Regions from separate parts of the Streptomyces sp. NPDC048277 genome, predicted to be linked through region 4. Evidence: riboswitches for the same ligand, from Rfam matches in the RefSeq annotation. Region 4 holds a riboswitch; each other region holds the start of a gene.
What was found. A riboswitch is a leader RNA that binds a small molecule or an ion and turns the genes downstream of it on or off. The one in region 4 is predicted to bind cobalamin.
Positions count from the first base shown of each region.

Region 1 (7,005 bases), on a different contig from region 4:
GGTCGCGGTCGGCGTGAAGAGCTTCGGCGGTACGGAGACGTATCTGCGGTCCTCGACCACGTCCTACGCCCAGCAGCCCATCTTCTTCACCACGGGCGTCTCCACCACCTCCGCCGGTGTCTACTGCTACAAGAACTCCGGTTCGGCGGCCGGTTACTGCGACGACTACTCGCTGATCAAGCTGTCGTAACAGTGGTGACGAGCGGGCGGGCCGGTGTTCCGGCCCGCCCGTTCGGTCATCTCCGGAAGAGCTCGTTGAGGTCCGACTGCGGGATCTGGGCCTCGGCGTACGAGAAGGTGCCGCGGTCCGCCAGCTCCCTCGCCGCGCCCAGCAGATGCGCGTACATCGCCCGCGCGATGCTCCCGCCCACCGTGACCCGGCGCACCCCGAGTTCGCGCAGGTCGGCCAGGGACAGGGCATTGCCGGTCAGCCCCATCACCACGTTCAGCGGCCCGTCGATCTCCCGCACCAGCGTGCCGATCGTCTCCGCGTCGGCCGCGCCCGGCACGAACGCGCAGTCCGCGCCCGCCGCCAGATACGCGTTGGCCCGCCGGACGGCCTCGTCGAGCGGGCCGCCGGTCAGCAGCACGTCGGTGCGGCCGACCAGCACGAACGGCTCGCCGGCCGCGTCGACCGCCTCGCGTGCGGCGCGGACACGGTCGGCCGAGAGGTCCGGGTCGTAGAGCGGCCGGGAGCGGTCGCCGGTGAAGTCCTCGATGTTGCCGCCCGCCGCTCCGGCCGCGAGGGTCATCACGATCGTCTCGGCCACGGTCTCGGGCGACTCGCCGAATCCGTCCTCCAGGTCCGCGCTCACCGGGATCCGCGCCCCGGCGGTGATCTCACCGATCCGGCGGATCATGGTCGCGCGGTCGACCCGCTCGCCTTCGGACTCCTTGTCGAGGTAGTCGTGGTCCGGGCGGCCCAGGGAGAAGGCGACGCCCGCGCTGGTGGTGGCCACGGCCGGGAAGCCGGCCGACTCCAGGACGCGGGCGCTTCCCGCGTCCCAGGCGTTGGGCAGCAGGAAGCAGCCTTCCCGGTGCAACTCGACGAAGCGTGCGGCCAGTTCTCGGCGTTGGGTGTCCACGTCGATCAGTGTGTCAGCCGGCACTGACAACGCGGCCGCCCGACGGGGTGTGTCAGCCCGCGGCGAGATCCAGGGCGATGTCGGTGATCATGTCCTCCTGCCCGCCGACCAGCTTGCGGCGGCCCACCTCGACGAGGATCGCCCGGGTGTCCAGGCCATGCCTGCGGGCGGCGGCCTCGGCGTGCCGCAGGAAGCTGGAGTAAACACCCGCGTAGCCGAGGGTGAGGGTCTCGCGGTCCACCCGCACCTCGCGGTCCTGCAGCGGTCGTACGACGTCGTCGGCCGCGTCCATCAGCGGGAACAGGTCGCAGCCGTGCTCCCAGCCCATCAGGTCCGCGACCGCGACGAACGCCTCCAGCGGGCAGTTGCCGGCCCCGGCGCCCTGTCCCGCGAGGGAGGCGTCGACGCGGGTGACGCCGTTCTCGACGGCGACGACCGAGTTGGCGATGCCCAGGCCGAGGTTGTGGTGGGCGTGGATGCCCAGTCCGGTGGCCGGGTCGAGGACGTCCCGGTAGGCGCGGACGCGGTCGCGGACGCCGTCCATGGTCAGACGGCCGCCGGAGTCGGTGACGTAGACGCAGTGCGCGCCGTAGGACTCCATCAGCCTGGCCTGGCGGGCGAGTTCGGCGGGTTCGGCGAGGTGGGACATCATCAGGAACCCGGCGACGTCCATGCCCAGCTCGCGTGCGGCGGCGATGTGCTGGGCGGAGATGTCGGCCTCGGTGCAGTGGGTGGCGATGCGGACCGAGCGGATGCCCAGGGAGTGGGCCTGCTTGAGGTCGTGGACCGTGCCGATGCCCGGGAGGAGGAGGGTGGTGGGGATGGAGTGCCGTACGGCGCCCACGACCGCCTCGATCCACTCCCAGTCGGTGTGCGCGCCGACGCCGTAGGTGACGCTGGAGCCGGACAGCCCGTCGCCGTGGGCCACTTCGATCGCGCGGACTCCGGCCGCGTCGAGGGCGGCGGCGATGGTGCGGGCCTGGTCGACGGTGTAGCGGTGGCGGACGGCGTGCATGCCGTCCCGCAGGGTGACGTCCTGGACGTACAGACGGGTCATCGGGACGCCACCTCCGAGGTGCGGTGTGCGGCCATGCGTTCCGCGGTGCGCAACGCGGCCGAGGTCATGATGTCGAGGTTGCCCGCGTAGGCGGGCAGGTAGTGGGCGGCGCCCTCCACCTCCAGGAAGACGGACACCTTCACGGCGTCGCCGCCGGGGGCCAGGGTGCTCAGGGGATCGTCGGCGGCGACCCGTTCGAACTGCACCTTCTGCTTGAGGCGGTAGCCGGGGACGTACGTCTGCACGCGCGCGACCATCTCCTCCACCGAGGCCGTCACTGCCGCGTCGTCGCAGTCGCCGACCAGGCAGTGCACGGTGTCCCGCATGATCAGCGGCGGTTCGGCCGGGTTGAGCACGATGATCGCCTTGCCGCGGGCCGCGCCGCCGACCTTCTCGATGGCGGCGGAGGTGGTCTCGGTGAACTCGTCGATGTTGGCGCGGGTGCCGGGCCCGGCGGAGCGGGACGAGATCGAGGCGACGATCTCGCCGTAGTGGACGGGGGTGACCGCGTGCACGGCGGCGACGATCGGGATGGTGGCCTGGCCGCCGCAGGTGACCATGTTGACGTTGGGGGCGTCGAGGTGGGCGTCGCCGTTGACGGGCGGGACGACGTACGGGCCGAGCGCGGCCGGGGTGAGGTCGACGACCCTGCGGCCCAGGGCGCGCAGCACCTCGTCGTGGCGGCGGTGGGCGCCCGCGGAGGTGGCGTCGAAGACGATCGAGACGTCCTCGAAGGCGTCCAGGGCGACCAGGCCGTCCACGCCCTCGTGGGTGGTGGCCACCTTCAGGCGGCGGGCGCGGGCCAGTCCGTCGGAGTCCGGGTCGATGCCGGCCATGGCGGCGATCTCCAGGCTCTCGGAGAGCCGCAGGATCTTGATCATCAGGTCGGTGCCGATGTTCCCGGACCCGATGACGGCGACCTTGGTGGTCATGCTGCTCCCTCGGTGGCGAACGTGACCCCGACCGTGCCGAGGCCTTCGATGTGTGCGGTGAACTCGTCGCCCCCGGCGGCGGCCGCCATCGGGCCGAGCGCGCCGGTCAGGACGATGTCGCCGGCCCGCAGCGGGTCGCCGTGCGCGGCGAGGGTGGCGGCGAGCCAGCGGGCGGCGGTGAGCGGGCTGCCGAGGCAGTCGGCGCCGGTGCCCCGGGAGACGGTCTCGCCGTTCCTGGCCAGCGTCATCCGGACCCCGCGCAGGTCGACGCGGTCCAGCGGAACGGGTGTGCCGCCGAGGACGAACAGGCCGCAGGAGGCGTTGTCGGCGACGGTGTCGACGATGGTGATGTCCCAGTCGGCGATCCGGCTGTCCACGATCTCCAGCGCGGGCAGCGCGAAGGCGGTGGCCCGCAGCAGGTCGGCGACGGTGGGGTCGCGGTGCGGCAGATCGGCGGCCAGGACCAGGGCGACCTCGGCCTCGACCTTGGGCTGCAGCAGCCGGCCGGCCGCGACCGGCTCGCCCTCGCCGACCGCCATGTCCGCGAACAGCGCCCCGAAGTCGGGCCGGCCGACCCCGAGCTGGCGCTGCACGGCGGGCGAGGTCAGCCCGATCTTGCGGCCCACGAGCCGCCGGCCGGCGGCCACACCCCGCTCGACGTGCAGCCGCTGCACCGCGTACGCGGTCTCGATGTCGCCCTCGGGAAGCAGCGCGCGGACCGGGGCACAGGGGGTGCCGGTGCGCACGGCGTCGGCCAGGACGTCGGCCACCTTGGTCACGAGGTCGGTGTTCATGCCGACAGGTATAGGTGTGTGCTGGGGAGTGCGGCAAAATATGTTCCATGACACGGAACAGCTCTCAGGGCAATATGCTCGACAAGGCAGTGGCAGTCCTGGAGTGCTACCGCCCGAACGGCGGTGCGTTCCGCCTGACGGAACTGGCGGCGCGGACCGGGCTCCCGAAGACGACCGTGTTCCGGCTCTGTGCCGACCTGGTCCGGCTCGGCCTGCTGGAGCGGGACGCGGAGAGCTACCGGCTGGGCGGGACGCTGTTCGAGCTGGGGTCGCTGGTGCCGCGCCGGCACGATCTGCGCGAGGCCGCGCTGCCGTTCCTCCAGGACCTCTTCGAGGCCACGCGCGAGACCGTGCACCTGGGGGTGCGCGAGGGCCACGAGGTGGTCTACGTCGAGCGCATCCACGGCCACGACGTACTGCGGCTGCCGTCCCGGATCGGCGGCCGGCTCCCGCTGACCTGCACCGGGGTCGGCAAGGCCCTGCTGGCGTTCTCGGGCGCCGAACTGGTCGAGGAGGTGCTGGCCGCCCCGCTCCCCCGGCTCACCGCGCACTCGATCACCGACCCCGCCCGGCTGCGCACGGCCGTCGAACAGGCCCAGGTCGCGGGCCTCGCCTACGAGGAGGAAGAGGCCGCGCCGGGCGTCAGCTGCATCGCGGCGCCGGTTTTCGACGGGCCGACCGCGGTGGCCGCGCTGTCGGTGGCGGTGCCGTGCGGCCGCTTCCGCCCGGCGCAGCTCGCCCCCGCGGTGCGGACGGCGGCACTGGGCCTGTCACGGGCACTGCGGACGGTTCCCCGCACCTCTGAGAGGGCGCGCTAGGCTGGCCCCCGCAGCTGGTTCGTCCCGTCCTCCAGACGGGACGTCGTAAGAGGGAACCCGGTGGGAATCCGGGACTGCCCCGCAGCGGTGAGTGGGAACGAACGCCGTCATACGCACTGGCCCCGACGTACAGGGGCTGGGAAGCGACGGTCAGTAGGTGTCCTCCGGAGGGAGGGCGTGCCCGCGAGTCCGAAGACCTGCCAACTGCCCGTGCGCGAACCACTCGTGCGCGGACATCCCGGTGACCTCGAGGGCGGGTCGGCGCACACATCGGACGGACGGTCGCGTACGGCCGTTGCCGTTCGGTTCGTCGCCCCTTCGCGCTCTCGTCCCGTCGTCCGGGATCTCAGGGATTCATCTCGCGAAGGAGATCTCCGTGACCAGCAAGTCCGCAGCCGCGGCAGCCCGGGCCACCGTGTACGGCTACCCCCGCCAGGGGCCCGCCCGGGAACTGAAGAAGGCGATCGAGGGATACTGGCAGGGCCGGGTCACCGCCGACGCCCTGCGTGCCACCGCCGCCGAACTCCGCCGCCGCACCTGGCGGCAGCTCGCCGGGGCCGGCATCCACGAGGTGCCGACCGGTGACTTCTCGTACTACGACCACGTCCTCGACACCACCGTCATGGTCGGCGCGATCCCTGAGCGGCACCGGAACGCCGTCGACGCCGACGCCCTCGACGGCTACTTCGCCATGGCCCGCGGCACCCAGGACACCGCGCCGCTGGAGATGACGAAGTGGTTCGACACCAACTACCACTACTTGGTACCGGAGTTGGGCCCGGACACGGCGTTCGCGGCCGACTCGGCGAAGCAGGTCGCCGAGCTGAAGGAGGCCCTCGCCCTGGGTCTCGCCGCCCGGCCCGTCCTGGTCGGCCCCGTCACCTATCTGCTGCTCGCCAAGCCGGCGCCCGGCGTGGCCGCCGGCTTCGACCCGCTCACCCTCCTCGACCGGCTGCTGCCGGTGTACGCCGAGGTGCTCGCCGATCTGCGGGCGGCCGGCGCCGAGTGGGTGCAGCTCGACGAGCCCGCGCTGGTCCAGGACCGCACCCCGGCCGAACTGAACGCCGCCGCCCGCGCCTACCGTGACCTCGGCGCCCTCACCGACCGGCCCAAGCTGCTGGTCGCCTCCTACTTCGACCGGCTCGGTGGGGCCCTGCCCGTCCTCGCCCAAGCCCCGGTGGAGGGGCTGGCCCTGGACTTCACCGAGGCCGGCGCGGTCAACCTCGACGACCTCGCCGCCGTCGGCGGGCTGCCCGGCAAGCGGCTGGTCGCCGGGGTCGTCAACGGCCGCAACATCTGGGTCAACGACCTGTCCGCGTCCCTCGCCACCCTCGGCACCCTGCTGGGCCTCGCCGACCGCGTCGACGTCGCCGCCTCCTGCTCCCTTCTCCATGTGCCGCTGGACGCGGCGGCCGAACGGGACATCGAACCGCAGATCCTGCGCTGGCTGGCCTTCGCGAAGCAGAAGACCGCCGAGATCGTCACCCTCGCCAGGGGCCTCGACCGGGGCACCGACACCATCGCGGCCGAACTCGCCGCCAACCGCGCCGACCTGGCCTCCCGGGCGGGTTCACCGATCACCCACGACCCCGCCGTCCGGGCCCGCGCGGCCGCCGTCACCGCGTTCGACGCCCGCCGCTCCTATCCGTACCGTGAACGCGCCGCCGCCCAACGCGCCCATCTCCGGCTGCCGTTGCTGCCCACAACCACCATCGGCTCGTTCCCGCAGACCGGCGAACTGCGCGCCGCCCGAGCGGATCTGCGGGCGGGCCGGATCGGCACGGCCGGTTACGAGGAGCGCATCAAGGCGGAGATCGGCGAGGTGATCTCCTTCCAGGAGAAGGCCGGTCTGGACGTCCTGGTGCACGGGGAGCCCGAACGCAACGACATGGTCCAGTACTTCGCCGAGCAGCTCACCGGCTACCTCGCCACCCGGCACGGCTGGGTACAGTCGTACGGCACCCGGTACGTCCGGCCGCCGATCCTGGCCGGCGACATCTCCCGTCCCGAGCCGATGACGGTGCGCTGGACGTCGTACGCCCAGTCCCTCACCGACCGCCCGGTCAAGGGCATGCTGACCGGCCCGGTGACCATGCTGGCCTGGTCGTTCGTGCGCGACGACCAGCCCCTCGGCGACACCGCCCGCCAGGTCGCCCTGGCCCTGCGCGACGAGGTCAACGACCTGGAGGCCGCCGGGACTTCCGTCATCCAGGTGGACGAACCCGCACTGCGCGAGACCCTGCCCCTGCGGGCCGCCGACCGGGCCGCCTACCTCGCGTGGGCGACCGAGGCGTTCCGCCTGACGACCGGTGGGGTGCG
Region 1 is NZ_JBEZLQ010000016.1:193,240-200,244, forward strand. Features, by position in the region: gene AB0D85_RS31550 (carbohydrate binding domain-containing protein) at 1-190, shown strand, start outside; gene AB0D85_RS31555 (isocitrate lyase/phosphoenolpyruvate mutase family protein) at 237-1,085, opposite strand; gene dmpG (4-hydroxy-2-oxovalerate aldolase) at 1,138-2,142, opposite strand; gene AB0D85_RS31565 (acetaldehyde dehydrogenase (acetylating)) at 2,139-3,074, opposite strand; gene mhpD (2-keto-4-pentenoate hydratase) at 3,071-3,868, opposite strand; gene AB0D85_RS31575 (IclR family transcriptional regulator) at 3,943-4,686, shown strand; cobalamin riboswitch at 4,685-4,906, shown strand; gene metE (5-methyltetrahydropteroyltriglutamate--homocysteine S-methyltransferase) at 5,063-7,005, shown strand, end outside.
Region 1: it holds a riboswitch for cobalamin, as region 4 does, so the genes downstream of both, metE (5-methyltetrahydropteroyltriglutamate--homocysteine S-methyltransferase) here and AB0D85_RS07465 (cobalamin biosynthesis protein) in region 4, are expected to answer to the same signal.

Region 2 (7,005 bases), on a different contig from region 4:
ACCGGGACATGGACGATTCTGCTGCGCAAGTGCCGGCAGGGAGCGGCCGGGAGCCTGGCGGGACGGTGAACCCCAGTCCACAGAGCGCTCCTTGGGTAGTTGCTGAAGTCCGCCGGCTCAACAACCCGCCCGCGGGGCCAGCCCTGCCACGTCCGGCACCTGGTCCCGGTACGTCCGCGTCACGAACGACAGGAACGTCTCGATGTCCTTGGGCAGTGACGACACGCCCAGGGAGATGCGGACAGCGCCCGCCGAGGGCAGCCGGAGCAGCTCCAGGTAGTCCTCCATCGAGCCCAGTCGACCGCGGGCCGCCGAGCGCAGCCGGTCCAGCGGCAGGCCGAAGGCCACTTCGCCGGCGCCCGGGTTGCAGAAGCACCCGGTGCGCAGGGATATGCCGCGTTCGGCACTGTCGCGGGTGACGACACGTTCGTCGACGATCCGGCCGTCGGCGCCGAGGAGGTTCAACGCGACCGTACCGCCGCGGGGCGCGGCGGCACGGTCGGGGCCGTACACCCGGACCATCGGGGAGCCGTCGCTGTGCCGCAACGTCCCTAATCCGGCCAGCAGTTGGCCGGTCAGTGCGGTGACATGGGCGTGTACGCGGTCCATCCCGAGACGCCGGATCCAGGCCAGCCCGGCGGTCACGTCCGGGATGGACAGGAAGTTGACCGTGCCGTCCTCGAAGGCGGCCTCGTCCTCGGCGAGGACGTGCCACTGGGCCTGGGCGCTCACCGCGTAGATCGTGCCGCCCGAGAACCAGGGGCGGCGCAGCCTGGCGAGGGCCGACCGGCGGGCGATCAGGCTGCCGACGCCGGTGGGATGCCCGAAGACCTTGTACCAGCTGACCACGGTGAAGTCCGGGTGGTACCGGCTCAGATCCAAGGCGTTGGTCGGTACGAAGGCTGCCGCGTCGAGCAGCACGTCGTAGCCCTGCTCGTGGGCGGCCCCGATCCATTCGAGCGAGTGCTGGACACCCGTGAAATTGCTCTGCGCCGGATAGGCCAGCAGCCCGCGCGAGCGGCCGCCGCCGCGCCCCCGCCCTCGCGCGGGGCCGAATCCCAGGCCGCGTGCCGACAGGGCGACCCGCAGCCGGCTCTCGTCCAACTGCAGGCCGGGCCCGCTCACCGGTACATACGCGGTCGCGGCGCCCCGCGCCCGCGCGTACTCCCTCAGGCCGTTGACCGAGTTGTGGTTGTCCAGCGACATCACGAGCCGGTCGCCACGGCTGAAGGGATATGCCTCGCCGACCAGGCGCAGCGCGCCCGTCGCGTTGGGGGTGAAGACGACCGCGTAGTCGGCGGGATCGGCGTTGAAGAACCGCAGGACCGCCTCCCTCGCCTCGGCGAGCAGAAGCCCGGAGGCGAGGGAGGCCGGGTTCTCCGAGTGGGGATTGCCGAACAGCCCGCCGGTGATCCGCTCCGCGCTCCCCGTGACGAGCGAGCGCGGAGGAAGTCCGGCGCCCGTGTGGTCGAGGTAGGTGTGTCCGCCCTCGTCGAGGAAGCCGAACTCACGCGCCCGCAGCTCCGCGAACCCGTCGGGACCGTCCTCTTCTTCGCCGCGTATGTGCCCGCTGCTGTCTGCCGTTTCCATCAGAGCCCCTCCGTAGAGAACTTCGACAACCGTAGCCACGTGCGGGTTCACCGCCGGGGCACGCTCGCCGACACTGCGCGAAAGGGCTCGGTCTGCCGGGTGTCCGGCTCAGGGGGTGGTGAGGTCGATGGCGTGGTGGAGGCTGTCGGGCCGGAGGATGCGGAGGATGGCTTCGAGGAGGTAGTAGTCGGCGTAGGGGAGGGAGACTTCGATGCCGTCTTCGGCGGGGCGGTTGCGGGTGCAGCGGGCGACGACGGCGTCCGCGCGGGCGGACCTGTCGGTGAGGCAGGTCTGGGTGAGTGCGGTCAGGATGCGCAGTGCGGTGGTGCGGTAGGGGCGGTGGCCGGTTGCGGCGGCGAGGTCGATGAGGCCGCAGGCCATGACGGCCGCGGCGGATGCGTCCTTGATGTCGTGGGGTTGCTGCGGTGCGCGGTAGTCCCAGACGGGGATGTGGTCGGGAGTGAGGGTGCCGATCGCGTAGTCGGCGAGCCGGGAGGCGGTGGCCAGGAACCCGGAGTCGGCGGTGCGGCGGTAGAGGGTGGTGAATCCGTAGATGCCCCAGGCCTGTCCGCGGGACCAGCAGGAGGTGGCGCTGTAGCCCTGGACGGTGCCGGGTCCGATGGGGACGCCGGTCGACGGGTCGACGTCGTAGACGTGCGGGGTGGAGCCGTCGGCACGGGGGAAGAGGTGCTGGGTGGTCCTGGCGTGTTCGACGGCGATGTCGAGGTAGGTGGTGTCGCCGGTCTGCTCGGTGGCGAAGAGGAGCAGATCGAGGTTCATCATCGTGTCGATGATGATGCGCCCGGCGTTGGTCGGGCTGTCCAGTGCGCCCCAGGCGCGGATGTAGCGGCCGTGGGGGTTGTAGCGGCGACTGAGGGTGCGGGCGGCCTGGACGGCGCCGTCGCGCCAGGTTGTGTCACCGGTCAGCCGCCATGCGGTGATCCAGGACGGGGTGAACAGGAAGCCCAGGTCGTGGGTGCTGGTGTCGTACTGGCGGGGGGCGAGTCCGCTGGCCGAGTCGAGGGCGAGGTCGCGGAAGAAGTCGTCCTTGGTGTGGAGCCAGCACATCCACAGCGTGCCGGGCCAGAATCCGCCGACCCAGCCGCCGTCCTGGGAGTAGACCCATTTCTCGAACTTGGTGGCGAGGGGGAACCCGTCCACGCCGGGTGCGACGGCGCGGACCTTGTCCGCGGCGTAGTCGGCCGCGGCGGTGAGGGCGTGCAGGGTGACGGCCGGCACCTGGCCGGTCCCTGTCTGGGCGTGCGCGGACGGAGGCGCGGAGGCGCAGGCGGCTGCGGCGCCGCCCACGGTGGCCAGCACGGCCCGCCGGGAGATGGACATGACTGCCTGCCTCTCCAACTGGACTGTGGTGCACGGGGGTTGGAGGAGTCTTGCATGCCACCCGACGGAATGTACATGCACGTGTTCAATATTCATGTATCTGAACCCGCGGGAGGGTGAGCCTGGATGTGTCGCCTCGTCAGGCGAATGAGAAGTGCGCCGCGGCCTCCGTGGGCGTGGCTCCTTGAAGGCGCCCGGGGACGTCGTGGACGGCGTCCGCGCCCTCGGCGCGCAGTTGGTCGGCCCCGGCGTGACGGGCCATGACCGCGGCGTAGGCGCGGACGTCCGCGGCGGTGACGTCGGTGCGGCCGCGCTCCGCGTGCTGTCGGAGAAGAGTGCCGAGGTCCGGGGTGAATCGCAGCATGGTCACCGGGGCGTGGAAGCGCCTGGCGATGGCGATGAGCCGGGTGCGTGCCTGTGGGGTGACGTTCGTGGACTCGGCGACCGCTGTGTGTCCTGCGGCGAGCCGGGCGGCGATCCTGCGGTCGCGTTCCTCGAAGATTCGCGCGTCCGCCGCGTCGGGGGCCACGTCGCCGGGTGAGGTACCGAGGAGTTCCGCGCGGATCTCGTCGCTGGAGACCACGGCGCCCTCGTCGATCCGGCCATGCGCGATCAGTGCCCGTACGAAGCTGGTCTTGCCGGAGGCCGGTGGGCCCACGAGGAGCACGAGTCCCGTCGGCACGCGCGTCGGCCCGGGGCCGCCCGGCGGGTGAGGTGCGAGGTACAGGCCGCCCGCGCAGTCCAGGGCCTCTTCCGCCGAGCCGGCCGGCAGACCGCTGGAGAGGATGTCGTCCCGGTAGCCGTCGCTGCCCGCGTCGTAGCGGGCGAAGCCCCAGGTGTGCAGGACGCCGGTGAAGCGCAGGCGGCACAGCGGCAGCCGCTCGCCGTCCCTCAACTCGCCGTCCACATAGGCGAATCCGGCTCGGAATCGGACGTGGACCCGGGTGAGTTGCGGCCAGTGCTCGGTCGCGTGGGCGTTGAGTTGCCGGCGCAGGTGGTACTGCATGGACTCGGGCGGGTTCTTCGGCACGGCCCCATCCTGCAGCCCCCGACCGGCCCTCCACGATCCGATCACGGGCCGATCTTGATAACCTCTCAGAGCCAGTCGTGCCACATCCGTGGTCAGGGAATCCGGTGCGAATCCGGAGCTGACGCGCAGCGGTGAGGGGGACGGGCGGGGTACGCATGCCACTGGGAGACCGGGAAGGCGCCCCGGCCGGACGAACCCGAGTCCGAAGACCTGCTGGCACCTTCGCGCCCCGGCGCGGAGGGACGACCGTAGGCCAGGCTCCGCGTACGAGCCCCGACCCCAAAGGCATGCCCGTGCTCCGCACCCCCGCCGTTCTGCGCACCCCGGCGCTTCTCCTCACCTCCGCCCTGCTGCTCACCGCCTGCGGCTCCTCCGGCGGCGACAACGACGCGAAGACAGGGCGGACCGCTGCCGCCGGATACCCGGTCACCCTCGACAACTGCGGTGACAAGGTCACCCTGAAGTCGGCCCCGAAGCGGGCCGTCTCCCTCAACCAGGGCACCACCGAGATCCTGCTCTCCCTCGGCCTGGCCGACCGCATGGCCGGTACGGCCACCTGGACCGACCCGGTGATGAAGGGCCTGGAGAAGGCCAACGCGTCCGTGCCGCGCCTCGCCGACAACAACCCCTCCTTCGAGAAGGTCCTGGACGCCGAACCCGACTTCGTCACCGCCTCGTTCGTCTCCACCCTCGGCACGGGCGGGGTCGCCACCCGCGAGCAGTTCGAGAAGCTGGGCGTGCCCACGTACGTCTCGCCGTCCGACTGCTCCGAGGGCAAGGACAACGACAGCGGCGGCGACGGATCGCGCTCCACACCCCTCACCCTCGACGCCGTGTACGGCGAGATACGCGATCTGGCCCGCGCCTTCGACGTCGAGAAGCGGGGCGAGACGCTCGTGGCTTCACTGGAGAAGCGGGTGAGCACGGCCACCGCCGGACTGCACGCCTCGGACGTGTCCCTCATGTACTGGTTCGCCAACTCCCAGTCGCCCTACCTGGCCGGTTGCTGCGGCGCGCCCGGCGCCATCACCCGTGCCGTCGGCGCGAAGAACGCGTTCGCCGACACCCACGACGAGTGGCCCCAGATCAGCTGGGAGACCGTCGCCGACCGCGACCCCGATGTCATCGTCATCGGCGACCTGACCCGCAAGCAGCAGACCGCGGAGACCGCGAAGGCGAAGATCCACTACCTGGAGACCAACCCCGCCACCCGCAATCTGACCGCAGTGAAGAAGAAGCGGTACGTCCTGCTGAGCGGGCAGGCCATGAACCCGTCCATCCGCACGGTCGAAGGGATCGAGAAGGTCGCAGCCGGTCTGCGTGACTTCGGGCTCGCCAAGTGAGCGTCCGTGCCCTGCTGTCGGCGGGCGGGGGCCTGCTCGCGCTGCTCGTGTCGATCGCCGTGGCGGTGACGATCGGCCCCGCCGACATCTCCACCGGTGACGTCTGGGCGTCCGTCGCGGCCCATCTCGGGCTCGGCGAGAGCACGTTGGCGCCGCTGCGGGACGGCATCGTGTGGAACCTGCGGATGCCGCGCACCCTGCTCGCCGCCGTGTGCGGGGCCGGACTCGCCGTGTGCGGCGCGGTCATGCAGTCGCTGCTGCGCAATCCGCTCGCCGACCCGTTCGTGCTCGGGGTCTCCTCCGGCGCGTCCACGGGAGCGGTCGCCGTCGTCGTACTCGGCGTGGGCGGAGGCGTCGTGTCGCTGTCGGCGGGCGCCTTCCTCGGCGCGCTGCTCTCCTTCGCCCTGGTGCTGCTGCTCAGCCACACCCTCGGCGGCAGCACCGACCGGGTGGTGCTGTCCGGCGTGGCCGCCATGCAGCTGTTCTCCGCGCTGACCTCCTTCATCGTGCTGACCTCCGCCGACGCCGAGACCACCCGGGGCGTCCTGTTCTGGCTGCTCGGCTCGCTGACCGGCGCGGACTGGGGGCAGGTGCTGCTGTGCGCCGTCGTGCTCGCCGTGGTCCTCACGGTGTGCCTCGGGTACGCCCGTACTCTGGACGCCTTCGCCTTCGGCGACGAGGCCGCCGCCGGACTCGGTGTCCATGTCGCCCGTACCCGCCTGGTCCTGCTCTCGGCGACCGCGCTGCTCACCGCCGCGCTGGTCAGCTGCGCGGGCGCGATCGGCTTCGTCGGTCTGGTCCTCCCGCACGTCACCCGCGCCCTGACCGGCGCCGGCCACGCTCGCCTCCTGCCGGTCACGGCCCTGACCGGGGCGGTCTTCCTGGTGTGGGTGGACACCCTGGCCCGAACCGTCCTCGACCCCCAGGAGGTCCCGGTGGGCGTGGTGACGTCCCTGATCGGCGTGCCGGCGTTCGTGGCCGTGCTCTACCGCGGACGGAGCAGGGCATGACCAGCCTCCACGCGGACGGTGTCGTACGGCGCTTGGGAGACAAGGTCGTCGTCGACTGCGTCACCCTCACCCTGCGCCCCGGCGACACCGTCGGCATCCTCGGCCCCAACGGCTCTGGAAAATCGACCCTGTTGAGGCTGCTGGCCGGGGTCCTCGCCCCCACCGCCGGAGTCGTCACCCTGGACGGCCGCCCGCTCACCGAGGTCGGCCGCCGTGCCACCGCCCGCCGTATCGCCACCGTGGCCCAGCACACCGACACCCAGACCGAACTGACCGTCCGAGACGTCGTCGCCCTCGGCCGCGTCCCGCACCGCCGCGCCTGGACACCCCCGACGACGGCCGACGCGGCAGCCGTCACCGAGGCCCTGCGGCGCACCGGACTGACCGACCGGGCCGGCCAGTCCTGGCACACCCTCTCCGGCGGCGAACGCCAGCGCACCCAGATCGCCCGCGCCCTCGCCCAGCAACCCCGCGAACTCCTCCTCGACGAACCCACCAACCACCTCGACATCCAGCACCAGCTCGACCTCCTGGAACTGATCGCCGGCCTGCCGGTCACCACCGTCATCGCCCTGCACGACCTCAACCTCGCCGCGATGTACTGCGACCGCCTGCTCGTCCTGCGCGAGGGCCGAGTCGTCGCGGAAGACACCCCGGCCGAGGTCCTGACACCCGCCCTCATCGAGCGGGT
Region 2 is NZ_JBEZLQ010000050.1:7,614-14,618, forward strand. Features, by position in the region: gene AB0D85_RS50225 (ATP-binding cassette domain-containing protein) at 1-69, shown strand, start outside; gene AB0D85_RS50230 (aminotransferase class V-fold PLP-dependent enzyme) at 118-1,590, opposite strand; gene AB0D85_RS50235 (glucuronyl hydrolase) at 1,699-2,931, opposite strand; gene AB0D85_RS50240 (ATP-binding protein) at 3,071-3,961, opposite strand; cobalamin riboswitch at 4,017-4,194, shown strand; gene AB0D85_RS50245 (ABC transporter substrate-binding protein) at 4,249-5,304, shown strand; gene AB0D85_RS50250 (iron chelate uptake ABC transporter family permease subunit) at 5,301-6,314, shown strand; gene AB0D85_RS50255 (ABC transporter ATP-binding protein) at 6,311-7,005, shown strand, end outside.
Region 2: it holds a riboswitch for cobalamin, as region 4 does, so the genes downstream of both, AB0D85_RS50245 (ABC transporter substrate-binding protein) here and AB0D85_RS07465 (cobalamin biosynthesis protein) in region 4, are expected to answer to the same signal.

Region 3 (7,005 bases), on a different contig from region 4:
GGGGCGACGGCATCGGCGGTGGTGCGGTTCGCCGCCCGGCACCGGGTCCGCGGTGTGCTGACCTGTTCGGGCGAGTACACGGTCGCCGCCGCCAGGATCGCCGGGCAGTTGGGGCTGCCCGGCACCTCCCTCGCCACGGCCGCCGTCTGCGCCGACCCGGCCGCGCTGCGCGCGCTGCTGACCGGCGGCACCGTCCCCGTCGACGACCCCGGTCCGCCCCGCGTCTGCGCCGAGACGGTCGTCCTGGACGGCGAGATCCGCATCGCCGCGCTCACCCGGACGACCCTGGGCCCGGCGCCCGCCCGGCAGCCGCTGCGGCACACCGTGCACGCCCACGACGGGCTGCTGCACAACCGTTTCCTGCGCCTGGCCGTCGACCGCACCGTGCACGCCCTCGGTGTCACCCGGGGCGTCCTGCACATCGGCCTGCGGCTCACCGACCGCGGCCCCCGGGTCACCGACGTCACCCCGCGGCTGCCCGGCGACCTGATCCCGCTCCTGGTCAGACGGGCCACCGGCGTCGACCTCGCACAGGCCGCGGCCGCGCTGGCCACCGGCGAACTGCCCGACACCACGCCCACCCGGCAGCGGGCGGCCGCGATCCAGTTCGCCTACCCGGCCGCCACCGGCCGCCTCGAACACCTGGACCTCTCCCCCGACGCGGCCCGCGAACCCGGCGCCGACCGCATGATCCTCACCCAGCACACCGGCAACCAGGTCACCGCCGGCCCCCACGCCACCACCGCCGACCGCCTCGCCCTCTGGGCGGCGGTCGGCGACACCCCGGCCGCCTGCGACGACACCCTGCGCCGCATGGCCCGCCACCTGTCCGCCACGGTCGTTCCCTTCGCGACCGCGGCCTGAGCGCGCCGCTTCGGATACCGCGCGCCGCTGCCGTCGATCCCCTGCGGCACCGTCGTGGCCGGTCGCGCAGTTCCTCCCCCAGCCTTCGGCTGGGGGTACCCCCAGCGCCCCTTAGGGGCGCTGCCGAACCCCACCGGACTGGAACCCCGCCAGCCGACGTACCAACTTCTCGGCCTCACCGAGCAGTTCGATCTCGCGACGGCTCATCGTCGGATTGGCCGCACGCCGCCGCAGGGCCACCAGCAGCGCACGGGCCAACGGCAGTTCGTCCACCGCGACCTGGGCGAGGATCACCGCGGACATGGCCCAGTCGAGGCCGGGCGGTCCGTTCTCGGCGTTGGACCAGTCGATGACCCTCGGTCCGTCGGGGGTCAGCATCACGTTGTCCGGATGCAGGTCGAGATGCAGGACGCGTGAGCCGGCGTCGGCCGGGTCCCGCCCGGGTACGGCGTGCAGCCGCCGGAGCAGCGAGGCGAGCAGCGCACCGCCCTCCTGTGCGCCCAGCTCGCCCGCGAGGAGCGCCGCCAGCATGGTCGGCCCCGTCAGCCGCTCCATGACCAGGTCGGTACGGGACCCGGAGAGCCGCACCCGGGGCGCCGGGTATCCGTGCTCCCGTACGTACGTCATCAGCGCACCCTCGGCGGCCGCGTCCCCCCAGCCGTCGCGGTCACGGCGCAGCACCCACGCCTCGTCGATCTCGTACACGTCGGCCGAGCGGCCCGAGCCGAGCAGTCTCCCCGTCATGGCGTGACCATAACGAAGCGGTCTTCGCACAGCCGCCTCCCAGCTTCCTGTTGACGGCCGGTAAAGTAGCCGGGTCGTCATCACCCGTACGGGGGGAAGCCGGTGCAAAACCGGCGCTGACCCGCAACCGTGAGCCGTCGTACCGACGGTGAGCCGGACCGCCCCGTCCGGGACGTTGATCGGCTCATGTGCGCCGGCACCCGCCGTCGCACGGCACCGTCGAGGTTTACGGAGCCGAGCCGCCGGGGTGTCCCGTGCTGCCCGGCTCCCCCACAGGGAGAGGCACCCGCCGACCATGAACGTGCTCCGCCGCAGCGCCGCGGTGCTGGCCGCCACCGCCGTCATCGGCGCCGCCGCACCCGCGATGACCGCGCTGGCCGCCGACGCCCCGTCCCCGTCCGCCTCGGCGGTGCTCCCGTCGGGGCTGTACGGCAGCACGGACCCCCGGTACGACGGCGTCTGGCGCCAGTCGCTCGCGCTGCTCGCCCAGCGCACGGTCGGGGTGACCCCGGCGGGGAAGGCGGTGGACTGGCTGGCCGGGCAGCAGTGCGCGAACGGCTCGTTCGCCGCGTTCCGCGCCGAGCCGACGGCCGCCTGTGACGCCAAGGTGACCGTCGACACGAACAGCACGGCCGCCGCCGTACAGGCACTGAAGGCGGTCGGCGGGCACGACGACGCCGTACGCAAGGCCGTGACCTGGCTGAAGGCGCGGCAGAACAAGGACGGCGGCTGGGGCTACGCCGCGGGCATGCCCAGCGACACCAACTCCACCGGCGTGGTCGTCGGCGCGCTCACGGCGGCCGACGAGAGCGCGGACCGGACGCCGTACGGCCTGCTCGCCACGTGGTCCATCCCCTGTGACCAGGACAGTGGCGGCGGCCTCGCCTACCAGCCGGGCAAGGACGGCAAACTGTCCGCCAACGCGGACGCGACGGCCGCCGGGGTGCTCGGCGCCCTCGGCAAGGGATTCGTGACGACGGCCGGCAAGGCCCCGGTGGAGGGCTACGTCTGCGCCAACTCCGACAAGGCGCTCACCCCGGCGGAGGTGGCACGCAACGGAGCGGCGTACCTCGCGGACGCCATGTCCGGCCAGGGGCACCTCGTCTCCGCGCTCGCCGGTGCCAAGCCCCAGCCGGACTACGGCAACACCGCCGACGCGGTGGTGGCACTGGCGGCCCAGGGCTGGACCGCGCAGGCGAAGAAGCCGTACGCCTGGCTGGAGGCCCACGCCACGCCGTGGGCGAAGCAGAGCGGGCCCGCGGCCTACGCCGAGCTGGTCTTCGCGGCGCACGCGATGGGCGCGGACCCGCGCGACTTCGGCGGTACCAACCTGGTGACGGCGCTCAACGCGACGGGACCGGCCCCGGCGGCAGCCGCGCAGCACACCGAGGAGCAGCAGGGGAAGAAGTCGGGACAGAAGTCGGGGCAGAAGTCCGGCACCAGCGTCTGGTGGATCGTCGGCACGGGGCTCGTCGCCGGCGTCGGCATCGGCTTCCTGTTCAGCGGCCGCCGGAAGCAGCGGCAGCTGTGACCGCCGTCCGCCGGGCCGCGCTGCTGCTCGTGACCGCGCTCCTGGTCTGGGAGTCCGCGGGACCGGCCCAGGCCGCCGGCTATCGCTACTGGTCCTTCTGGGAGCGGGACGGCTCGCGCTGGACGTACGCCACGCAGGGCCCCTCGACGGCGCAGCCCGCCGACGGTGCGGTGGAGGGGTTCCGCTTCGCGGTGAGCGAGGACTCGGCGGACGCGTCGCGGCCTCGCGGGACGGCGGACTTCGCCACGATCTGCGCGGACACGCCCGCGGTGCGGGGGAAGAAGCGGGTCGCCCTGGTCATCGACTTCGGTACGACGGCGGACGCGCCGTCCGGCGAGAAGCCGCCGGCGGGCCGGACGGCGTGCGCGGTGGTGACCGGGGACGCGACGTCGGCGGAGGCGCTGGCCGCGGTGGCGAAGCCGTTGCGGTACGACACGAACGCGTTGCTGTGCGCGATCGCCGGGTATCCCGAGACGGGGTGCGGGGAGAAGGTGGCGGCGAAGACGGACGGTACGCCGGGCAGCGGGCCGTCGGTGGGGCTGCTGGCCGGGGCGGGGGTGGTCGTGGTGCTGGCTGCGGGGGCGTTCTGGCAGGCACGGCGGCGGAAGAATGCGTGATCGTCACAGTGCGGGTACGTGGGGGCTGGTCGCGCCCACGCGGCGGAGCCGCATATGTCTCAGCCCCGCGCCCCTTACGGGGCGCTGCACTCACGCCGGTTGCACAGCGGCGCCCTGCAAGCGCGGGCGAGCGGAACTCCCCCGGCACCGGCGCCGCTCCGCTGTCCACCCCGGCGCCTGGTGGCTCTGGTCCCTGTCCCTCGGTGCTGCCGCGTCCCGTACCACCAACCCCCTCCTTCTCGCCCTCCTCATCACGGTCACCGGGTACGTCGTGGCCACCTGCCGCGGCCGAGCGCAGCAGCCCCGCGCGTACTCCGCCTTCGCCAGGCTCGCCCTCGCCGTGCTCCTCGTCCGGCTCGCCTTCACCGTCGTCCTCGGCTCGCCCGTCCCCGGTGCGCACACCCTCCTCACCCTCCCCGAAGTGCCCCTCCCGCACTGGGCCCAGGGCATCCGGCTCGGCGGCAGGGTCACCGCCGAGGCGCTGGTCTTCACCTTCTACGACGGCCTCAGGATCGCCGCCCTGTTGATCTGCGTCGGCGCCGCGAACGCGCTCGCCAACCCGGCCCGGCTCCTCAAGTCGCTCCCCGGCGCCCTGTACGAGCTGGGCGTGGCCGTGGTCGTCGCCCTCACCTTCGCGCCGAACCTCATCGCCGACGTCCAGCGGCTGCGCGCCGCCCGCCGGCTGCGGGGCCGCCCCGACTCCGGTGTCCGCGGTCTGCTCCAGGTCGGACTCCCGGTCCTGGAAGGCGCGTTGGAGCGCTCGGTCGCCCTCGCCGCCGCGATGGACGCGCGCGGTTACGGCCGCAGCGCCAACGTCCCCGCCCCCGTCCGCCGTACGACGGCCGCGCTCACCCTGGGCGGTCTGCTCGGGGTCTGCGCGGGGACGTACGGGCTGCTCACCACCGAAGGCGGCGGCTACGGGCTGCCCGTACTGCTCGCCGGGGTCGTCGCCGCGCTGGCGGGGCTGCGGCTCGGGGGCCGCCGTTCGCTGCGGACCCGTTACCGGCCGGACCCGTGGGACGCGCGGGCCTGGCTGGTGTCCGGATCGGGCGCGGCGGTCGCCGGGCTGCTGGCGCTGGCCTCCGTCCGCGATCCGGACACCCTGCATCCCGGGGTCGTGCCGCTGGTCGCCCCCGCTCTTCCGCTGTGGCCCGCGGCGGCCGTGCTGCTCGGTCTGCTGCCCGCCTTCATCGTGCCGAAGGAGTCGCCGTGATCCGCTTCGAGGATGTCTCCGTGACGTACGAGGGCGCGGCCCGACCCGCCGTCCAGGGCGTCGACTTCGAGGTGCCGGAGGGTGAACTCGTCCTGCTCGTGGGCCCGTCCGGCACCGGCAAGTCGACGATCCTCAACTCCGTGAGCGGACTCGTGCCGCACTTCACCGGGGGCACCCTGCGCGGCCGGGTGACGGTGGCCGGGCGGGACACCCGCACCCACAAGCCGCGCGAACTCGCCGATGTGGTCGGCACGGTGGGGCAGGATCCGCTCGCGCACTTCGTGACCGACACGGTGGAGGACGAACTCGCCTACGGGATGGAGTCGTCGGGGATCGCCCCGGCCGTGATGCGGCGGCGGGTCGAGGAGACCCTCGATCTGCTCGGGCTCTCCGAGCTGCGGGACCGGGCCATCGCCACCCTCTCCGGCGGGCAGCGGCAGCGGGTCGCGATCGGCTCGGTGCTCACCCCGCATCCCGAGGTCCTGGTCCTGGACGAGCCGACGTCGGCGCTGGACCCCGCGGCCGCGGAGGAGGTCCTCGCCGTGCTCCAGCGGCTCGTCCACGACCTCGGTACGACCGTCCTGATGGCCGAGCACCGCCTGGAACGGGTGCTCCCGTACGCCGACCGGGTCGCCCTCCTCCCGGCCCCGGGCGCACCCCCGGTCCTTGGCACGCCGACCGAGGTGATGGCGCTCTCCCCGGTGTGTCCGCCGGTGGTGGAGCTGGGCCGGCTGGCGGGCTGGTCGCCGCTGCCGCTGACCGTGCGGGACGCGCGGCGCCGGGCCGGGGAGCTGCGGGAACGCCTTGCGGGACGGGGCGGGGAGGACAGTGGACGCGACGTGGCGGTGGTCCCGGCGGCGGCGCCGCTCCGGCCCGCCGTCCGGCGGCGGTTCCTCGGCCGGCGCACCCCCGGGAGCGCCCCGGAGCAGGTCGCCGAGGTCCGCTCGCTCGCCGTGCGGCGCGGCCGTGTGGACTCCCTCAGGAGCATCGACCTCGACGTACGGCCCGGTGAGACGGTCGCGGTCATGGGGCGCAACGGCGCGGGGAAGTCCACGCTGCTGGGCGCGCTCGTCGGGCTGGTGGCACCGGCCGCGGGCTCGGTGCGGGTCGGCGGGCTGGTGCCGCACCGGGCCGCGCCCGCCGATCTCGTACGCCAGGTGGGTCTCGTCCCGCAGGAACCCCGTGACCTGCTGTACGCCGACACGGTCGGCGCCGAGTGCGCGGCCGCCGACCGGGACGCGGGGGCGGAGCCCGGGACCTGCCGTGGCCTTGTGTCCGGTCTGCTTCCCGGGGTCGCGGACGACGCCCACCCGCGCGACCTCTCCGAGGGGCAGCGGCTCGCCCTCGCGCTCGCCGTCGTCCTCACCGCCCGGCCGCCGCTGCTCCTCCTCGACGAGCCGACCCGGGGGCTGGACTACGCGGCGAAGGCCCGGCTGGTGGGCGTGCTGCGCGCGCTCGCCGCCGACGGGCACGCGATCGTGCTGGCCACGCACGACGTGGAGCTGGCCGCCGAGCTCGCGCACCGGGTGGTGCTGCTCGCGGAGGGGGAGGTGATCGCGGACGGGCCGACGGACGACATCGTCGTGTCCTCGCCCTCCTTCGCCCCGCAGGTGACGAAGATCCTCGCCCCGCAGCGGTGGCTCACCGTGAGCCAGGTACGTGAGGCCCTGGCATGAGTACGTCCGGAGGGAGCCGCCCGGTCCGGCTCGGTCCTCGGTCCCTCGCCGCGCTTCTCCTCGTCAGCGCCGTCGGCGCGGTCGCGATCGGCTGGCCCCTGTTCGCCCCGCCCTCCTCGCGGATCGCCTCGCACGCCCAGGACGCGCCCTGGCTCTTCGCGGGCCTGCTGGTGCTGCTGGTCGCCGTGCTCGCGGCGGCGATCTCGGAGTCGGGGCTCGGCCCGAAGGCGGTGGCCATGCTCGGCGTGCTGGCCGCGACCGGGGCGGCGCTGCGGCCGGTCGGCGCGGGCACCGCCGGGATCGAGCCGATGTTCTTCCTGATGGTGCTCAGCGGGCGGGTGCTCGGGCCGGGCTTCGGGT
Region 3 is NZ_JBEZLQ010000010.1:308,748-315,752, reverse strand. Features, by position in the region: gene AB0D85_RS23385 (hypothetical protein) at 1-864, shown strand, start outside; gene AB0D85_RS23380 (phosphotransferase) at 976-1,608, opposite strand; cobalamin riboswitch at 1,646-1,831, shown strand; gene AB0D85_RS23375 (prenyltransferase/squalene oxidase repeat-containing protein) at 1,904-3,139, shown strand; gene AB0D85_RS23370 (SCO2322 family protein) at 3,136-3,756, shown strand; gene AB0D85_RS23365 (CbiQ family ECF transporter T component) at 3,950-4,969, shown strand; gene AB0D85_RS23360 (ATP-binding cassette domain-containing protein) at 4,966-6,645, shown strand; gene AB0D85_RS23355 (ECF transporter S component) at 6,642-7,005, shown strand, end outside.
Region 3: it holds a riboswitch for cobalamin, as region 4 does, so the genes downstream of both, AB0D85_RS23375 (prenyltransferase/squalene oxidase repeat-containing protein) here and AB0D85_RS07465 (cobalamin biosynthesis protein) in region 4, are expected to answer to the same signal.

Region 4 (7,005 bases):
GCAAGCCTGCCGAAGGGGCACGACGTCTCCTCGCACCAGAAGAACGTCGACTGGTCGAGCGCCAAGGCGAAAGGCGCCAGGTTCGTCTACATCAAGGCGACCGAGTCCACCAATTACCAGAACCCGTACTTCAGCCAGCAGTACAACGGCTCACGCAAGGCCGGGATCATGCGGGGCGCGTACCACTTCGCCCTGCCGGACCAGTCGTCGGGCGCCCAGCAGGCCGCGTACTTCGTGAGCCACGGCGGCACCTGGACCGCGGACGGCTGGACGCTGCCGCCCGCGCTCGACGTCGAGTACGACCCGTACGACAAGAAGCACAAGTGCTACGGCCTGAGCACCTCCAAGATGGTCGGCTGGATCAGGTCCTTCAGCGACGAGCTGCAGCGGGAGACCGGCCGGCGGCCGGTGATCTACACGACCACCCACTGGTGGAACCTGTGCACCGGCGGCAGCAGCGCCTTCGCCGCCGACCACGCGCTGTGGATCGCCCGCCACGGCTCGGCGGACGCCGGCTCGCTGCCGGCCGGCTGGTCGTCCTGGACCTTCTGGCAGTACGACAACAGCGGCAGCCTGCCGGGTGACCAGAATCTCTTCAACGGGTCGGCGAGCCGACTGAAGTCGTTCGCCAAGGGCTACTGACCAAGGGGCGACTGGGCCGCCGGACCGGAACCGGGACGGCGGCCTCGGTCGCTCCCGCCCATGGGCACCTCAAAGCCGATCCAGGACACCACAGAGACCATCCCAGTTCATCTTCCGTTCACTCAGGTTGCCTACTGTCCAACGACCGATGACTTCTAAAGATTGCCTGGGTAAATGGAAAGCTTCTCGCTGATCCTCGCGATTGTGGTCGTAACCGCACTCGCGTTTGATTTCACGAACGGTTTCCACGACACCGCCAACGCGATGGCCACGACCATCTCGACCGGCGCGCTCAAGCCCAAGATCGCGGTGACCATGTCCGCCGCACTCAATCTGGTGGGCGCCTTCCTCTCCGTGGAGGTCGCCAACACGATCTCCAAGGGCCTCGTCGACGAGAACGGCATACGCCCCGAGGTCATCTTCGCCGCCCTGGTCGGCGCCATCCTCTGGAACCTCGTGACCTGGCTGGTGGGCCTGCCCTCCAGCTCGTCGCACGCCCTCATGGGCGGTCTGGTCGGCGCCACCGTCGCCTCGGCCGGGTTCGGCGCCGTCCACGGCGACGTGCTCGTCACCAAGGTCCTGCTGCCGGCCGTGGCCGCTCCCCTGGTCGCGGGCCTCGCGGCGATGCTCTCCACCCGCTTCTCCTACGCGCTCTCGAAGAACGCCGACGACGAGGCGACCCGCAAGGGCTACCGCGCCGGCCAGATCGCCTCCGCCGGCCTGGTCTCGCTCGCGCACGGCACCAACGACGCGCAGAAGACGATGGGCATCATCACGCTCGCGCTGATCGCGGGCGGTTCCATCGCCCCCGGCTCGAACCCTCCCACCTGGGTCATCCTCTCGGCCGGTCTCGCCATCGCGCTCGGCACCTACATCGGCGGCTGGCGCATCATCCGCACCATGGGCAAGGGCCTGACCGACCTTCAGCCGCAGCAGGGCTTCGCCGCCCAGACCAGCGCGGCCACCGCCATCCTGGCCTCCTCCCACCTCGGCTTCTCCCTCTCCACGACGCATGTCGTCTCCGGTTCCGTGATGGGCGCGGGCCTGGGCCGCAAGGGCGGCACGGTCCGCTGGTCCACCGCGACCCGCATGGTCGTCGCCTGGCTGCTCACCCTCCCGGCGGCCGCGCTGGTCGGCGCGCTCGCCGAGTCCGTGACGGAACTCGGGGACTGGGGCACGGCGGTCGTCGCCGTCTTCCTGGTGGCCTCCAGCGCCGCGATCTGGAAGCTCTCCCGCCGCGAGGTCGTGGACAGCGGCAACGTCAACGACACCGCCGCCGAGGAGCCGGCCGGCGTGGTCACCGCGGCGATCGCCGCGGTCACGCCCCCGCCCGCGGTCACGGTGACCGACGGCCTCACCGCCACGATCCCCTCCCCCGCCGCTCCCGCGACCGACCCGGCCGCCACCGTCTGACCCCCGAGGAAGAACCAACATGAGCATCGACTGGGCAGCCATCGGCTCCGTCTTCGGCGTCAGCCTCGTGGCCACCGTGGGCCTCGTGGCCCTCTTCACCCTCGGCATCAAGGGCCTCTCGGCTCGCGCCCGCGCCACGGCCCAGGGCAACTCGGCGGCCCCGGCCGTCACCGCCGCCTACGTCTGCTTCGCGGGCTGCGCGGCGGCCGTGGCGTACGGCATCCACCTGATCGTGGCGAAGGCCTGACGCAGCCGGGAACTCCGAGGCCGGCAAGGCTCCTGTCCGACATGGTCGGGTCAGGAGCCTTCGGCATGTCCCAGGGGCCCCGATGAGCCACCGTCAGCCCACCGGATGTGGGCCTTCGCACACTCTCCCCGCACAGGTCAACGGCAGGTTGACGGGTCTTCCGGGGGCGTGGTGGACTTCCGGAGCCATGTACGGCGGCAAGAGAGGAAGCCGGTGTGAATCCGGCGCGGTCCCGCCACTGTCACCGGGGTAGCAATCCCCGGGAGCCAGGAACTCTCACCGCCGGTCTCGTCGAACCAGGGCGCGGACACCCTGAGTGAGGACACAACGCCATGCGCGGCTGCCGTTCGAGGTGCAGTACCCGGCCCGTACCCGACCCCGCGGTCGGCTGAGCCGATGGGTGCCGATCGCGTCTTCGCGTACGGCGCCGCCGCCGGCCTTCTCGGTGATCTGCTGCTCGGCGATCCGCGCCGGGGGCATCCGGTCGCCGCGTTCGGACGGGCGGCCGGGGCCGTGGAGCGGGTGCTGTGGCGGGACCACCGCGGGTGGGGCGCGCTGCACACCGCCGTGTGCGCCGGCGGCGCCGTGGCCCTGGGGGCCCTGGCCCAGCGGGTCGTACGACCGTCCACCGCCGCTTCCGTCGCCCTCACCGGCGCCGCCACCTGGGCCGTCGTCGGGGGCACTTCGCTCGCCCGCGAGGCCCGGGTCATCGGGCGTGCCCTGGAGGCGGGTGACGTCGAGGCCGCCCGCGCCCGGCTGCCGCATCTGTGCGGACGGGATCCGCAGGCCCTGGACGCCGACGGGATCGCCCGGGCCGTGGTGGAGTCCGTCGCCGAGAACACCAGCGACGCCGTCGTCGGGGCGCTGGTGTGGGGGGCCGTGGCAGGCGTGCCGGGGCTCGTGGGGTTCCGGGCCGTCAACACCCTGGACGCCATGGTGGGGCACAAGTCGGCCCGGTACCGGCGGTACGGGTGGGCTTCCGCGCGGCTGGACGACGTGGCCGGGTGGCCGGGGGCGCGGCTGACGGCCGTGCTGGCGACGGTCGCCGGCGGTGACGCCCGGGGCGCCGTACGGGCCTGGCGGGCCGACGCGGCCAAGCATCCGAGTCCCAACGCCGGGCCCGTGGAGGCGTCGTTCGCGGGCGCGCTGGGGGTACGGCTCGGGGGGACGTTGTCGTATGCGGGGCGGGTCGAGCACCGGCCCGTGCTGAATCGGAAGGGGCGGGCCGTGGAGGTCGCGGACATCCGGCGGGCGGTACGGCTGTCCCGTCGCGTCGGTCTGCTCGCGCTCGGCGTGACCGTCGCCGCGCGCCTCGTCGGGAAGGGACGTACGTCATGAACGGTGGTCTCCTCGTCGCCGGTACCACCTCCGACGCCGGCAAGAGTGTCGTCACCGCGGGTATCTGCCGGTGGCTGGTGCGGCAGGGTGTGAAGGTCGCGCCGTTCAAGGCGCAGAACATGTCCCTCAACTCCTTCGTGACGCGCGAGGGCGCCGAGATCGGGCGGGCGCAGGCCATGCAGGCGCAGGCCTGCCGGGTCGAGCCGACCGCGCTGATGAACCCCGTGCTGCTCAAGCCCGGTGGCGAGCAGAGCAGTCAGGTCGTCCTGCTCGGCAAGCCGGTCGGCGAACTGAGTGCGCGTGGCTATCACGGCGGGCGGCAGCAGAAGCTGCTCGGGACCGTGCTCGACTGTCTCGCCGAGTTGCGGGGCACGTATGACGCGGTGATCTGTGAGGGGGCGGGCAGTCCGGCGGAGATCAACCTGCGCCGGACCGACATCGTGAACATGGGGATCGCGCGCAATGCGCGGCTCCCCGTGCTGGTCGTGGGGGACATCGACCGCGGGGGCGTCTTCGCCTCCTTCTTCGGGACCGTCGCGCTGCTCTCGCCGGAGGACCAGGAGTTCGTCGCGGGGTTCCTCGTCAACAAGTTCCGGGGGGATGTGAGCCTGCTGGAACCCGGGCTCGACATGCTGCACGGGCTGACCGGGCGGCGGACGTACGGCGTCCTCCCCTTCCGGCACGGCCTCGGCATCGACGAGGAGGACGGGCTCCGGGTCTCCCTGCGCGGGACGGTACGGGAGTCGAACACGGCGCCCCCCGTCGGCGAGGACGTACTGCGGGTCGCCGTCTGTGCCATCCCCCTGATGTCCAACTTCACGGACGTGGACGCGCTGGCCGCCGAACCCGGGGTCGTGGTGCGGTTCGTGGACCGGCCGGAGGAACTCGCCGACGCCGATCTCGTCGTGATTCCGGGGACCCGGGGAACGGTCCGGGCCCTGGAGTGGCTGCAGGAGCGCGGGCTCGCGGACGCGCTGCGGCGCCGGGCCGCCGAACACCGGCCCGTCCTCGGTATCTGCGGTGGCTTCCAGATCCTCGGTGAGCACATCGAGGACGACGTCGAGAGCCGGCGGGGGCAGGTCGAGGGCCTCGGGGTGCTGCCCCTAAGGGTCCGGTTCGCCCCCGAGAAGATCCTTACCCGGCCGGAGGGGGAGGCACTCGGTGAACGGGTCTCGGGGTACGAGATCCATCACGGGGTCGCCGAAGTCACCGGAGGCGACGCGTTCATCTCCGATGGCAGAGGACACAGCTTGGACGGGTGCCGGGTCGGACAGACCTGGGGCACCCACTGGCACGGCTCGCTGGAGTCGGACGGCTTCCGGCGGGCGTTCCTGCGCGAGGTGGCGGCCGCCGCGGGCCGCCGGTTCGTGCCGGCCCCCGACACCTCCTTCGCCGCGCTGCGCGAGGAGCAGCTCGACCGGCTCGGCGACCTGATCGAACAGCACGCGGACACGGACGCGCTCTGGCGGCTCATCGAGTCGGGCGCGCCGCAAGGACTGCCTTTCATTCCACCGGGAGCGCCCGCATGAGCACAGTGTTGTTGTTGTCGACCGCCGACACCGATCTGCTGGCGGCCAGGGCCGCCTCCGGTGCCGACTACCGGATCGGCAATCCGACGCGCATCGACGTCACGGCGGAACTGCCCGCGCTCATCGAGGGCGCGGACATCGCCGTCGTACGGCTGCTCGGCGGCAGGCGTGCCTGGGAGGACGGGCTCGCCGTGCTCAAGGCCGCCGGGATCCCGACCGTGCTGCTCGGCGGCGAGGCGGTGCCGGACGCCGAGTTGATGGCCGAGTCGTCGGTGCCGGCCGGCGTGGTGGCCGAGGCCCTCAGGTACCTGGTCGAGGGCGGGCCCGCCAACCTCACCGAACTGGCCCGGTTCCTGTCCGACACCGTGCTGCTGACCGGCGAGGGGTTCGTCGAGCCGCAGAAGATGCCCGAGTTCGGGGTGCACGGCTCGTACGAGATCCAGGAGGGCCGTCCCACGGTCGGCGTGCTCTTCTACCGGGCCCATGAACTGAGCGGCAACACCGCCTTCGTGGACACCCTGTGCGACGCGATCGAGGCGCACGGCGCCAACGCCCTTCCGGTGTACTGCGGTTCGCTGCGCGGGGCGGATGCCGGGCTGTACGAGATCCTCGCCGGGGCCGACGCGCTGGTGGCCACCGTGCTGGCCGCGGGCGGCACCCACGCGTCGCAGGCCTCGGCCGGCGGCGACGAGGAGGCCTGGGACATCGGCGCCCTCGCCGACCTCGACATCCCTGTCCTGCAAGGCCTTTGCCTCACCTCCTCGCACTCCGCCTGGGACGAGTCGGACGCCGCCCTCTCCCCCATGGACGCGGCGATGCAGGTCGCGATCCCGGAGTTCGACGGACGGCTGATCACCGTGCCGTTCTCGTTCAAGGAGCAGGGTCCGGACGACGTCCCGGTGTATGTTGCCGACCCCGAGCGGGCCGGACGCGTCGCCGGAATCGCCGTACGGCACGCCAGGTTGCGGCACAAGCCGAACGCGGAGAAGCGGGTCGCGCTGGTCTTCACCGCGTATCCGACCAAGCATTCGCGGGTGGGCAACGCGGTGGGCCTGGACACCCCCGCGTCGGCGGTCCGGGTACTGGACGCGCTCCGGGACGCCGGGTACGGCGTCACCGGATACCCCTCCGGCGGCGACGAGTTGATCCACCGTCTCATCGAGGCCGGCGGGCACGACGTGGAGTGGCTGACGGAGGATCAGCTGGCCGCCGCGCCCGCGCGGGTGCCGCTGGCGGACTACCGGGCGTGGTTCGAGAAGCTCGACCCCGAGCTGCGCGACGCGATGACGCAGGCGTGGGGCGAGCCGCCGGGCTCCCTGTACGTCGACGGGGACGACATCGTGCTCGCCTCGCTCCAGTTCGGAAACGCCGTCGTCATGATCCAGCCGCCGCGCGGCTTCGGGGAGAACCCGATCGCGATCTACCACGACCCGGACATGCCGCCGTCGCACCACTACATGGCCGCCTACCGCTGGCTGGAGAACTCCTTCGGCGCGGACGCGATCGTGCACATGGGCAAGCACGGCACGATGGAGTGGCTGCCGGGCAAGGGCCTCGGCCTGAGCGCCGGTTGTGCGCCGGACGCGGTGCTCGGCGATCTGCCGCTGATCTACCCGTTCATCGTCAACGACCCCGGCGAGGGCACCCAGGCCAAGCGGCGCGGGCACGCCACCGTCGTCGACCACCTGGTGCCGCCGATGGCCCGCGCCGACACCTACGGCGACCTGGCCAAGCTGGAGCAGCTGCTCGACGAGTACGCGCTGGTGTCGGATCTGGACCCGACGAAGGCGCCGGCCGTCCGCGCCCAGATCTGGACGCTGGTCAAGGCGGCCGAGC
Region 4 is NZ_JBEZLQ010000002.1:607,652-614,656, reverse strand. Features, by position in the region: gene AB0D85_RS07480 (lysozyme) at 1-642, shown strand, start outside; gene AB0D85_RS07475 (inorganic phosphate transporter) at 817-2,055, shown strand; gene AB0D85_RS07470 (hypothetical protein) at 2,075-2,302, shown strand; cobalamin riboswitch at 2,457-2,599, shown strand; gene AB0D85_RS07465 (cobalamin biosynthesis protein) at 2,699-3,640, shown strand; gene AB0D85_RS07460 (cobyric acid synthase) at 3,637-5,169, shown strand; gene cobN (cobaltochelatase subunit CobN) at 5,166-7,005, shown strand, end outside.